Linked DNA regions of Mesorhizobium onobrychidis. Each later gene encodes a partner of the first gene's protein in a complex. Links are inferred from orthologs where the notes say so. Each region holds a gene or a part of one and is shown in the gene's direction. Other genes may lie near its edges.

The links. The genes of interacting proteins can lie anywhere in the genome.
Region 2: the proteins of xseA (region 1) and IHQ72_RS29580 are in contact, whole or in part, in a cryo-EM structure (PDB 8TXR), measured with the Escherichia coli proteins. The link is inferred for Mesorhizobium onobrychidis from one-to-one orthologs.

What each region holds. Positions count from the first base shown.
Region 1 is NZ_CP062229.1:1,764,176-1,770,546, reverse strand. What follows is about bases 1,369-4,314. They hold xseA (exodeoxyribonuclease VII large subunit), read left to right. Parts: upstream 1,369-2,031; coding sequence 2,032-3,597; downstream 3,598-4,314. Other genes in these bases: IHQ72_RS08740 (DmpA family aminopeptidase), read left to right, coding at 3,651-4,314; IHQ72_RS08750 (LysR substrate-binding domain-containing protein), read left to right, coding at 1,369-1,958. Also shown: IHQ72_RS08760 (DUF937 domain-containing protein), read left to right, coding at 1-313; IHQ72_RS08755 (DUF1127 domain-containing protein), read right to left, coding at 480-770; more of IHQ72_RS08750, read left to right, coding at 1,002-1,368; more of IHQ72_RS08740, read left to right, coding at 4,315-4,790; IHQ72_RS08735 (ankyrin repeat domain-containing protein), read left to right, coding at 4,931-5,413; IHQ72_RS08730 (hypothetical protein), read right to left, coding at 5,492-5,746. UniProt on the Escherichia coli protein: Bidirectionally degrades single-stranded DNA into large acid-insoluble oligonucleotides, which are then degraded further into small acid-soluble oligonucleotides.
Region 2 is NZ_CP062229.1:5,988,007-5,992,446, reverse strand. What follows is about bases 1-2,728. They hold IHQ72_RS29580 (exodeoxyribonuclease VII small subunit), read left to right. Parts: upstream 1-1,102; coding sequence 1,103-1,354; downstream 1,355-2,728. Other genes in these bases: IHQ72_RS29570 (pirin family protein), read left to right, coding at 1,770-2,690; IHQ72_RS29575 (DUF2277 domain-containing protein), read left to right, coding at 1,463-1,729; IHQ72_RS29585 (histone deacetylase family protein), read left to right, coding at 173-1,099. Outside these bases: dxs (1-deoxy-D-xylulose-5-phosphate synthase), read left to right, coding at 2,824-4,440. UniProt on the Escherichia coli protein: Bidirectionally degrades single-stranded DNA into large acid-insoluble oligonucleotides, which are then degraded further into small acid-soluble oligonucleotides.

The sequences.
Region 1 (6,371 bases):
GTTCGGCAAGGTGCTGCAGGACATGTTCGGCGGCGCGCAGCAGCCGCAGCAGACACCAAACCCCTATGGCGACAATCCGCTCGGCAAGGTGCTGCAGGATATGTTCGGCGGCGGCGCGCAACAGCCGCAGCGCGAAGCGCCGCAGCAGCGCGAAGCGCCGCAGCCACAGGCCAATCCGAGCGGCAGGCCACGCAATCCGTTCGACGATTTGTTCGGCAAGATGTTCGAGGCAGGCGCGCAGCAACGCGACGATTATCAGAAGGGCGTGGAATCGATCTTCGATCAGTTCAAGCGAGGCATGGATCGGCGCTAAACCGACGAGGCGGCCGCAACCTGATCTTGAGCCCCGCCCAAAGAAAAATGCCCGGTCCTTGTGAGAACCGGGCAGTGTGCAGGCGGGCCGGCGGGGAACCGGCAGGGAGTGGGAGCCTGCGAAATCCTTTAGCGCCGCGCACCCCAAGGGCACGCAACCAACGCGATCAGGTCACTTTGCGGGCAAGATCCTCGATCGTGTCTACGCGATCGGCCGCGATGACGCGAAGCCTCTCGGTTGGATCGCGGCCGAACGGCACCTCGATGGCGACGTGGAGATCGGCGCGCGTCAAGCCGATGTCGGCAAGTTCGGCATCCGACATCTCGCCAAGGCGATAGAAGGCGCGGCGGTTTTTCCAGGCGCGATAGACGTTGGAGATGGTGTTGACCACGCGCGTCGCAATAGCCGGACGCGACGTGATGCGCGAAGTCTCGGTGGCGAAATCAAACGTAGCCATGTCAGTCTCCTTCATTCGAACGGGCGAAGACGAGTGATCGGCGCTGGCAACAGCGGCCGTTCCGGTCCAGATTCCCATAGAAGATGCACGTCGTTGTCCTAAAACCGGTGACCACCTTTAGGCGACATGCATTGCCTTCATGTGGACAATGGAGAATTTGCCATCGCTCGATTGATTAATCCAACGAATGTTTCTAATCTTTAGCATCAACAGCAGTGATGGATGGGAACGATGAAAGCGCCACTCGATCTCGATCAGTTGCAGACCTTCGTCTCAATCGTCGACACCGGCAGCTTCACCCGCGCGGCGGAAGCGGTGCATCGGACCCAGTCGGCGGTGTCCATGCAGATGCGCCGGCTGGAGGAACGGATCGGCAAGCCGCTGTTCGAAAAGGACGGCCGCACCAACAGGCTGACCGAGGAAGGCGACAGGCTGCTCTCCTACGCGAGACGGTTGCTGTTTCTCAATCGGGAAACGCTGGCCGCCTTCGACGACCGGCGGCTCGAAGGCACGATCCGCATCGGCACGCCGGACGACTATGCCGACCGCTTCCTGCCCGAGATCATGGCCCGCTTCGCCCGTTCCAATCCGCGCGTCGAGCTGACCGTTATCTGCGAGCCGACGCCGGGGCTGGTCGACCATATCAAGCGCGGCAATCTCGATCTGGCGCTGGTGACGCACAGTGACGCGCACGGCCAGTCGGAAGTTGTGCGGCGCGAACCGCTGCTGTGGGTCACTTCGGCCAACCACGCGACGCATGAGCAGGATACGTTGCCGATGGCCTTCGGCCGGCCGAACTGCATCTGGCGGCGGGCCGCCGTCGACGTGCTCGACCGGCAGAACCGCGACTACCGCATCCTGTTCACCAGCTTCTCGGCGACAGTCATCACCGCTGCGGTGCTTTCCGGCCTGGCGATCTCGGTGCTGCCGGAATGCGCGCTGCGGCCCGGCATGCGGGTTCTGGGCGACGCCGACGGGTTCGGCGCCCTGCCCGATTGCCGCATCGGCATCATGCGCGGCCAGACGTCGCGGCCGGAGATCGTCGACGCGCTGGCCCGCCACATTTCGGAAAGCCTCGACAATATTTCCGTGCCGCTCGGCGAAGATACGGGAAGCTTCGACTTCCCGGCATTTGCCTTCTCTAAGACGAAGCGGACCAGGCCGAACCAGATCTCGCCGGGCTGGTGAAAAACCCCCGCAATTGGCCGGCACCGGAGACACCCGTCTTGACGCGGACGGACAACCGCCCCCCAATCGGCCAATGAGCGACGCAGTGTCCGAATCACGCACCAACGCCACCGAATACACGGTGAGCGAGATTTCCGGCGCGCTGAAGCGCACGGTCGAGGACGTCTTCGGCAATGTGCGGGTGCGCGGCGAAATATCAGGCTATCGCGGGCCGCATTCCTCCGGCCATGCCTATTTCTGCCTGAAGGACGACCGCGCACGGCTCGACGCCGTGGTCTGGAAGACCACGATGACCCGGCTGAAGTTCCGCCCCGAAGAAGGCATGGAGGTGATCGCCACCGGCCGGCTCACCACCTATCCCGGAAAGTCCACCTACCAGATCGTCATCGACAATCTGGAGCCGGCCGGCGCCGGGGCGCTGATGGCGCTGCTGGACGAGCGCAAGCGCCGGCTGCAGGCCGAAGGCCTGTTCGATGCCGGCCGCAAACGCTTGCTGCCGTTCATGCCGCGCGTCATCGGCGTCGTTACCTCGCCGACAGGCTCGGTCATCCGCGACATCATCCACCGGATCAAGGACCGGTTTCCGCTGCATGTGCTTGTCTGGCCGGTGCGGGTGCAGGGCGAGACTGCAGGCGCGGAAGTGACCGCCGCCATCAACGGCTTCAACGCACTGGCGCAGGATGGCATTATTCCGCACCCCGACCTGTTGATCGTGGCGCGCGGCGGCGGCAGCCTCGAGGACCTTTGGGGGTTCAATGACGAGGGGCTGGCCCGCGCCGTCGCCGCCTCGCGCATTCCGGTGATCTCCGCCGTCGGCCATGAAACGGACTGGACGCTGATCGACCTGGCGGCGGATGTGCGGGCGCCGACGCCGACGGGTGCCGCCGAAATCGCCGTGCCCGTGCGCGCCGACCTCGAAGTAACGCTTGCCGGCCTTGGTGCGCGGCTCAAAGCCGCGGTATCGCGCAATTTCGAGCGCAAGCGCCAGGCGGTCCGTGCCGCCGCCCGGGCGCTGCCCTCGCCCGACCAGTTGCTGGCGCTGCCGCGCCGGCGTTTCGACGAGGCGACGAGCCGGCTCGGCCGGGCGCTGTCCGTCAGCGTCCAGCGCAAGCGAGCCAGGCTTCAGGCGCAGCGGCTGACGCCGGCCACTCTGTCGCGACGCATGAACGAGGCGCGCACGCTGGCCGGCCGTGATCTCGCCCGTGCGCAGGCGGCGTTCTTCGCCATCGTGCGCGAGCGGCGAACGCGGTTTTCGCGCACCGCGGCGCGGTTGTCGCCTGCGCCGATCGCAAGGCGGCAGAAATTGCAGGCCGATGCCCTGGCGGCGCTGTCGCGGCGACAGGACCGGGTGATTTCGGTGCGGCTCGAACGCTTGCGCGGAAAACTGACCCAGGCCGACCGGCTGCTGGCGACGCTGTCGCACAAGGCGGTGCTGGCGCGGGGCTTCGCCTTGGTGAAAGACGCCGACGGCGCAGTGATCAAGCAAGCTGCGGATGTGGTGCCGGGTATGGCACTTTCGCTGGAGTTCGCTGACGGAACCGCCGATGCGGTTGCGACCAGCGGTGCCGCAAGACCGAAAACAACTGCAAAGCCGGCCGCCAAAGCCAAGGAGTCCGGCAATCAAGGCTCCCTGTTCTAAGTGCCCAATGATTATTTTCAGGCGCCCATAATCCCGATGACTTCTGGATGCCCATGACCGGCAATCCACATCACCGGACGCCTTCCGGCAGGCCGCGCGCGCGAGCCTTCGGCATAAGTTTTGACGGCACGCCTGGACCGTTCAACGCCATCACCGATGTGGCCGGCGTTGCGGTCGGTTATTCGACGCTGATTTCGGGCGATGGTGCGCTGGTGGTCGGCAAGGGACCGGTGCGCACCGGCGTGACAGCCATCCTGCCCCGACCGCGCGCCGATCTGGCCACGCCGGTCTTTGCCGGTGTCTTCAGCCAGAACGGCAATGGCGAATTGACCGGCTCGCACATCATCAAGGAAACCGGTGCCTTCAATTTGCCGATCACCATCACCAACACGCATTCCTGCGGCGTTTCACGCGACGGAACGCTGCGCTGGATGCAGCGCGTGCTGCCGGCCGCGCTCGACAGCGGCTGGGGCCTGCCGGTAGCGGCGGAAACCTATGACGGCTTCCTGAACGACATCAACGGCCACCATCTCAGGTTCGAGCATGTCGCCGCGGCACTCGATGACGCGACCGGCGGATCGATCGAGGAAGGCAGCGTCGGCGGCGGCGCCGGCATGATCGCCTTCGGTTTCAAGGCAGGCTCCGGCACGGCATCGCGCATCGTCGAATGGCACGGCCGGCGCTACACGGTCGCTGCGTTCGTGCAGGCGAATTTCGGCAAGCGGAGCAATTTCACCATTCGCGGCTTGCGCGCCAGGCCCGATCTCGTGGAACCGGCGATCCGCGAAAGCACACCGCGCGCCGAAAAGGGCTCAATCATCGGGATCGTCGCCACCGATGCGCCGTTGCTGCCGCATCAGATGAAGCGGCTGGCCCGCCGGGCGCCGCTCGGCGTCGCCATGACCGGCGGCTTCGGCTATCATAGCTCGGGCGATATTTTCCTGGCCTTTTCGACCGCCAACCGCGAGGCGGCACTGGCGCCGTCAGGCCGCATCGCTAGCGCCGATTTTATCCCGGATACCGACATCGATCCGTTCTTCGACGCCGTGATCGAAAGTGTGGAGGAAGCGATCCTCAATGCGCTGGTCGCCAATGACGACATGACCGGGCGCGACGGCAATTTCGTGCCGGCGCTGCCGAAGGCATGGCTCAAGGGCAAATTCGGTGCGAGGCCCAGCGTAGATCTTGGTTGATACTTTCCCCGGCGCAACGCCGGGTTCGGCCCGGAATGGCCCTGAGGCTGCGAAGGATTAACCCAAAAGCAGTTCAACGAATAAACGGCCCTAACAAATATCAATTGGAAGAGACCCATCGTCCAATCGGAGCCATAAGTATGAGCAACCCAGATGGTCCCGCACCCGTACACAAGGCGGTGATGAGACATAGCTCGCCTGAAGTCATCCAGGCCATCTCAGAGGGGGAGGATGTCGATGCGTTAGATCGCGACGGTCGGACGCCGTTGTTTTACGCGACAAAAGACGGAGACACCGCAATCGTCGCTGCACTGATCGAGCGTGGATCGAACGTGAATGTGCAGGACAAGAATCTGGAAACACCGCTGCACTTTGCCGCTCGTGAATATCGGCTCGAAGCGGCGGAACTTCTAGTCAAGGGCGGCGCAGATGTTTCTGCCCAAGACGTTCATTGTAACACGCCCCTGTGGCGTGCCGTGTTTGAATCACGGGGCCGCGGCGAGTTGATCAAGCTCCTTCTCTCAGCTGGCTCAGATAAAACGCTGAAAAACAAGCATGGCTCTTCGCCGGAAGACCTCGCAAAGACTATTGGAATTTACTATATCAGCGCGTTCCTGGGCTGAAGGCCCGCTAGGCTCACTCAGCAGGCAGTTAATGGCGTATGCTGTGCTTCAAATCGCTGGCGCCAGGAACAGACCGTGTCACTCGGCAGGCTTGTCCGAATTCTTTTCGTCCTGGTCGGCCTCAGCCGCCTCTTCCAGCCTCGACGCGATAAGTTCCTGAATGTCGCCGACCTCTTCCTGGATATCCTCCAGCGGTATGCCGGCCTCAGCCGCCTTCGCCGCGCATTCCCTGGCGAGGGTCTCGGCCTGCTCCTCGATCCTGTCAAGCGAGGACTGGCAGTGGACCTTTTCGCCGATCCACTCCTGCAAGAACTCGATCGCGTGTTCGCTCATGCTGCTGTTCCCTGGCGGCTGCGCCGGTTGGTAATCATAAACGCCGGCATCCCCGAAAAGATGCACGCTCCTATTCCAACCGAGTCGCCGTCACCCGGCAAGCCGATCTTGCCCAAGCTCCACAGGGCTGACGGAAATCGAAGGTTCAAGGAGCACATTCAAATTCTTGAGGAGATTCTATTTTCTTGAGGAGACTGGCACCGTTTGCTGGGATCATGTCCCGGATCGCGCCATTGTTTCTACTTGCTTTTTTCCGGTAATCCAGTCAATTTGTATGACAATAGATGTCACAATACGTGGCACGTTTGCGGCGCCATTCGCTGCGCGATCCTAGGGTACGCGGCCAAAGCCGCCGCTATATAGTGACATCCTCAGGCAATGTCGACTCTGCTCGCCATCCTGCTTCTTTCCGCCGCGCCGAGCGTATCTGGATGGCATATTTTGTCATCGTCGGGGGCGAGCATATTTCGCCGGAAATCGGGCGGGCGCATTGAGATGCTGAGCAGCTAGGCTCGGTAGCTGTGCCAGCGATCCTGTCGCAGTCGCTTATCGCCGGAGAATTGCCGGCTTGGCCGGCTCGCCACCCGGGAAGCTGATCCCCTCGGGGAGTGCGTTGTTTCAGCAA
Region 2 (4,440 bases), 4.2 Mb from region 1 along the record:
CCGACCCGAATGGGACCGGCCGAGGTGCTCTCGAACCTCACGCAACTCAAGGAGAGGGCGCTGGCCTCGCTCGGCCGTTCGCGCTGGCCCCAACTGCTAAACCCTGTTGAACGTCCGGCTTTGGTGGCGCCAAAACATGGTCAAAGCGGCCATGTGCGCCTATATCGGGGCCATGGTCACAAGGCTTTATACCCACCCGATCTTTCTCGAGCACGTAACGCCGCCCGGTCATCCGGAGCGGCCGGACCGCCTGCGCGCCATCGAACGCGTGCTCGACGACGAGGCTTTTGCGGCCCTTGATCGTGCCGAGGCGCCGGAAGGCGACGAGGCCACCATCCTCTACGCACACCCGCAGGAATTCGTCGAACGGGTCCGCGCAGCGATACCGGACACCGGTATCGCTCGCGTCGACGCCGACACCACCGCCAGCCCGAAAAGCTGGCAGGCGGCCGTGACGGCGATCGGCGCCGCCAATGCCGCCGTCGACGATGTCTTTCGGGGCAACGTCGCCAATGTCTTTGTCGCCGCCCGCCCGCCCGGCCACCACGCCGAAAAGACGACCTCCATGGGCTTCTGTCTGTTCAACACCGCGGCGATCGCGGCGCGCTACGCGCAAAGGCAGCACCAGGCCGAGCGCGTTGCCATCGTCGACTGGGACGTGCATCACGGCAATGGCACGCAGGATATTTTCTGGGACGATCCGTCGGTGCTCTATTGCTCGACGCACCAGATGCCGCTTTATCCCGGAACCGGGGCCGTGAGCGAAACCGGCGCCGGCAACATCGTCAACGCGCCGCTGGCGCCGCAGACCGGCAGCGAGGTTTTCCGCGACGCTTTCCTGTCGCGCATCTTGCCGGCGCTCGACAATTTCGCGCCCGACCTCATCATAATTTCCGCCGGCTTCGACGCGCATCACCGCGATCCGCTGGCCGAGATCAACTTGACCGAGGACGATTTCGACTGGGCAACCGGCCAGCTGATGCAGCGCGCCGGTCGTCACAGCGACAACCGGCTCGTCAGCCTGCTCGAGGGCGGCTACGATCTGCAGGGATTGGCATTTTCGGTCGCCGCCCATGTCGGGCGACTGATGAAAGGATAGAGAATGGCTGGTGAGAGCAACGAAGACGTCAAGGCAATGAGCTTCGAGCAGGCGCTCGACGCGCTGGAGAAAATCGTCGATGATCTGGAGCGCGGCGACGTGCCGCTCGATCAGTCGATCCGCATTTATGAGCGCGGTGAGGCACTGAAGGTACATTGCGATCGGCTGCTCAAGGCGGCCGAGGACAAGGTCGAAAAGATCAGGCTTTCGCGCGACGGCAAGCCTGTGGGGACAGAGCCGCTGGACGCGGAGTAATGCATGATCCCGAACCGAAGGTCCGCCTTAGCGAAAGTGGGAATCGGTTTTCGGACAAGATCATGCTCAAACAAGCATAAAAGCGAGACACGGAGGTCCAGAAAAGCGATGTGCAGAAACATCAAGACCCTGTTCAATTTTGATCCACCGGCGACGAATGAGGAAATCCGCGACGCGGCTCTTCAGTTCGTCCGCAAGCTGAGCGGATCGACGCGGCCCTCGAAGCGAAATCAGGACGCCTTCGATCATGCCGTCGATGCTATCGCTGCGTCGGCTCGCGAGCTTCTCGATTCTCTCGAAACCACGCACCATCCGCGCAGTCGCGAGGAAGTCGCGGCCAAGGCGCGCGCAAAAGCGGCGATCCGTTTCGCCTGATTTGATGGCAACCGTGCATTGCCGCTGACAAGGAGGTTTCGTGAGCTTCTTTCCCGGAAACGACCCTCTGCCCGGTGACGCCTTCGCCAGCGACCAGATCGAACTGATGGTTATTCCGAACGCCAAGGATATTGGCGGCTTTCAGGTTCGCCGTGCCTTGCCGACCGCCAGGCGCCGGCTGGTCGGTCCCTTCATCTTCTTCGATCGCATGGGCCCGGCGATTTTGCGGGCCGGCCAGGCGCTCGACGTCCGTCCGCATCCGCATATCGGCCTGTCGACGGTGACTTACCTGTTCGACGGCAAGATCAGGCATCGCGATTCGCTCGGCACCGAAATGGTAATCCAGCCCGGCGACGTGAATTTGATGACCGCCGGCCGCGGTATCGTCCATTCCGAGCGTACGCCACAGGAACTGCGCGGCGCGCCGATGTCGGTTTCCGGCCTGCAGACATGGCTGGCGCTGCCCGATGACAAGGAGGAGGTCGACCCGATCTTCGAGAATACGGCGGCCATGCGTCTGCCCGAGATCGACGCCGAAGGCGTCAGCGGACGCATCGTCATCGGCGCGTTTTCCGGACTGCGATCTCCGGTCGGGACCGCCTCCGACACGCTCTATGCCGATCTCAGCCTGACATCCGGCGCCAGCGTGAAAATCCCTGCCGATGCCGAGGAGCGCGCCGTCTATACGTTGGAAGGCGAGGTTTCGATATCCGGTGACCGCTTTGCGGCAGAGCGGCTGCTGGTGTTTCGGCCCGGCGACGAGATTGTCGTATCCTCGGAGGGTGGAGCGCATTTCATGCTGTTCGGCGGCGCCTCACTCGGCTCCAAGCGCTACATCTGGTGGAATTTCGTGTCATCGTCGAAGGAACGCATCGAACAGGCCAAAGAAGAGTGGAAGACAGGCCGCTTCGATATCGTTCCTGGGGATGAAGAAGAGTTCATTCCTCTGCCGGACAATTAGAGCGCCGCGCGCGGTTTTGGACACGCAAAGGAAACCTTAACACTTTGAATCTGGCCCGCGTCACTCACACGCATTTACATTCGCCGGCCAGCGGCCTATTTCGCACGTGAATAAAAAGCAGGCCCTACCACCAGTGAACGCAAAGCTCCATACGCCCCTTCTCGACAAGGTCCGCATCCCGGCCGACCTCAGGACGCTTGACGAACGTGATCTGCCGCAGTTGGCATTGGAGCTTCGCACCGAGTTGATCGACGCCGTGTCCCACACCGGCGGACATCTCGGTGCTGGCCTTGGCGTGGTCGAACTGACGGTCGCATTGCACTATGTCTTCAACACGCCAGACGACCGGCTGATCTGGGATGTCGGTCACCAGGCCTATCCGCACAAGATCCTGACCGGCCGCCGCGACCGTATCCGCACGCTGCGGCAAGAGGGCGGCCTGTCCGGCTTCACCCAGCGCGCCGAGAGCGAATACGATCCGTTCGGCGCCGCCCACTCCTCGACCTCCATTTCCGCCGGCCTCGGAATGGCAATGGCCCGCGATCTCTCCGGTGGCCGCAACAATGTCATCGCCGTTATCGGCGACGGCGCCATGTCGGCCGGCATGGCTTATGAGGCGATGAACAATGCCGGCGCGCTCGATGCCCGTCTGATCGTCATCCTCAACGACAACGACATGTCGATCGCTCCGCCGACCGGCGCAATGAGCGCCTATCTGGCCCGCCTGGCGTCGGGCAAGGCCTATCTGGGCTTGCGCGATTTCGGCAAGAAACTGACCTCCTATCTCGGCGAGCGCGCCGATCGCGCCATCAAGCGGGCGGTCGAGCATGCGCGCGGCTATGTCACCGGCGGCACGCTGTTCGAGGAAATGGGTTTTTATCACATCGGCCCGATCGACGGTCACAATCTCGAGCACCTGATCCCGGTGCTGAAGAACGTCCGCGACAATGCCGACGGTCCGGTGCTGATCCACGTCGTGACCCAGAAGGGCAAGGGCTATGGGCCGGCCGAGGCGGCCGCCGACAAATATCACGGCGTCAACAAATTCGACGTCATCACCGGCGCGCAGGCCAAGGCGCCGGCCAACGCGCCGAGCTACACGAAAGTCTTTGCCGAAAGCCTGATCCAGGAAGGCCGGGAAGATGATCGCATCGTCGCCATCACCGCCGCCATGCCGAACGGCACCGGCCTCGACCTCTTCGGCGAGGCGTTCCCGTCGAGGACCTTCGATGTCGGTATCGCCGAGCAACACGCGGTGACTTTTGCCGCCGGCCTTGCCACGGAAGGCTTCAAACCTTTCGCGGCGATCTATTCGACCTTCCTGCAGCGCGCCTACGACCAGGTCGTCCACGACGTGGCGATCCAGAAACTGCCGGTGCGCTTTCCGATCGATCGCGCCGGCTTCGTCGGTGCCGACGGGGCGACCCATTGCGGCGCCTTCGATACGACTTTTTTGGCGACGCTGCCCGGTTTCGTCGTCATGGCCGCGGCGGACGAGGCTGAACTGCGCCACATGGTGCGCACGGCGGCAAGCTATGATGAAGGCCCCATTGCCTTCCGCTACCCGCGCGGCAACGGCGTCGGCGTCGACTTGCCGGAGCGTGGCTCGGTTCTCGAAATCGGCAAGGGCCGTATCGTCAAGGAGGGCACCAAGGTTGCGCTGCTTTCCTTCGGCACGCGGCTGCAGGATTGCCTGGCTGCGGCCGAGGAGCTCGGCGCGGCAGGGCTTTCCACCACGGTCGCCGATGCT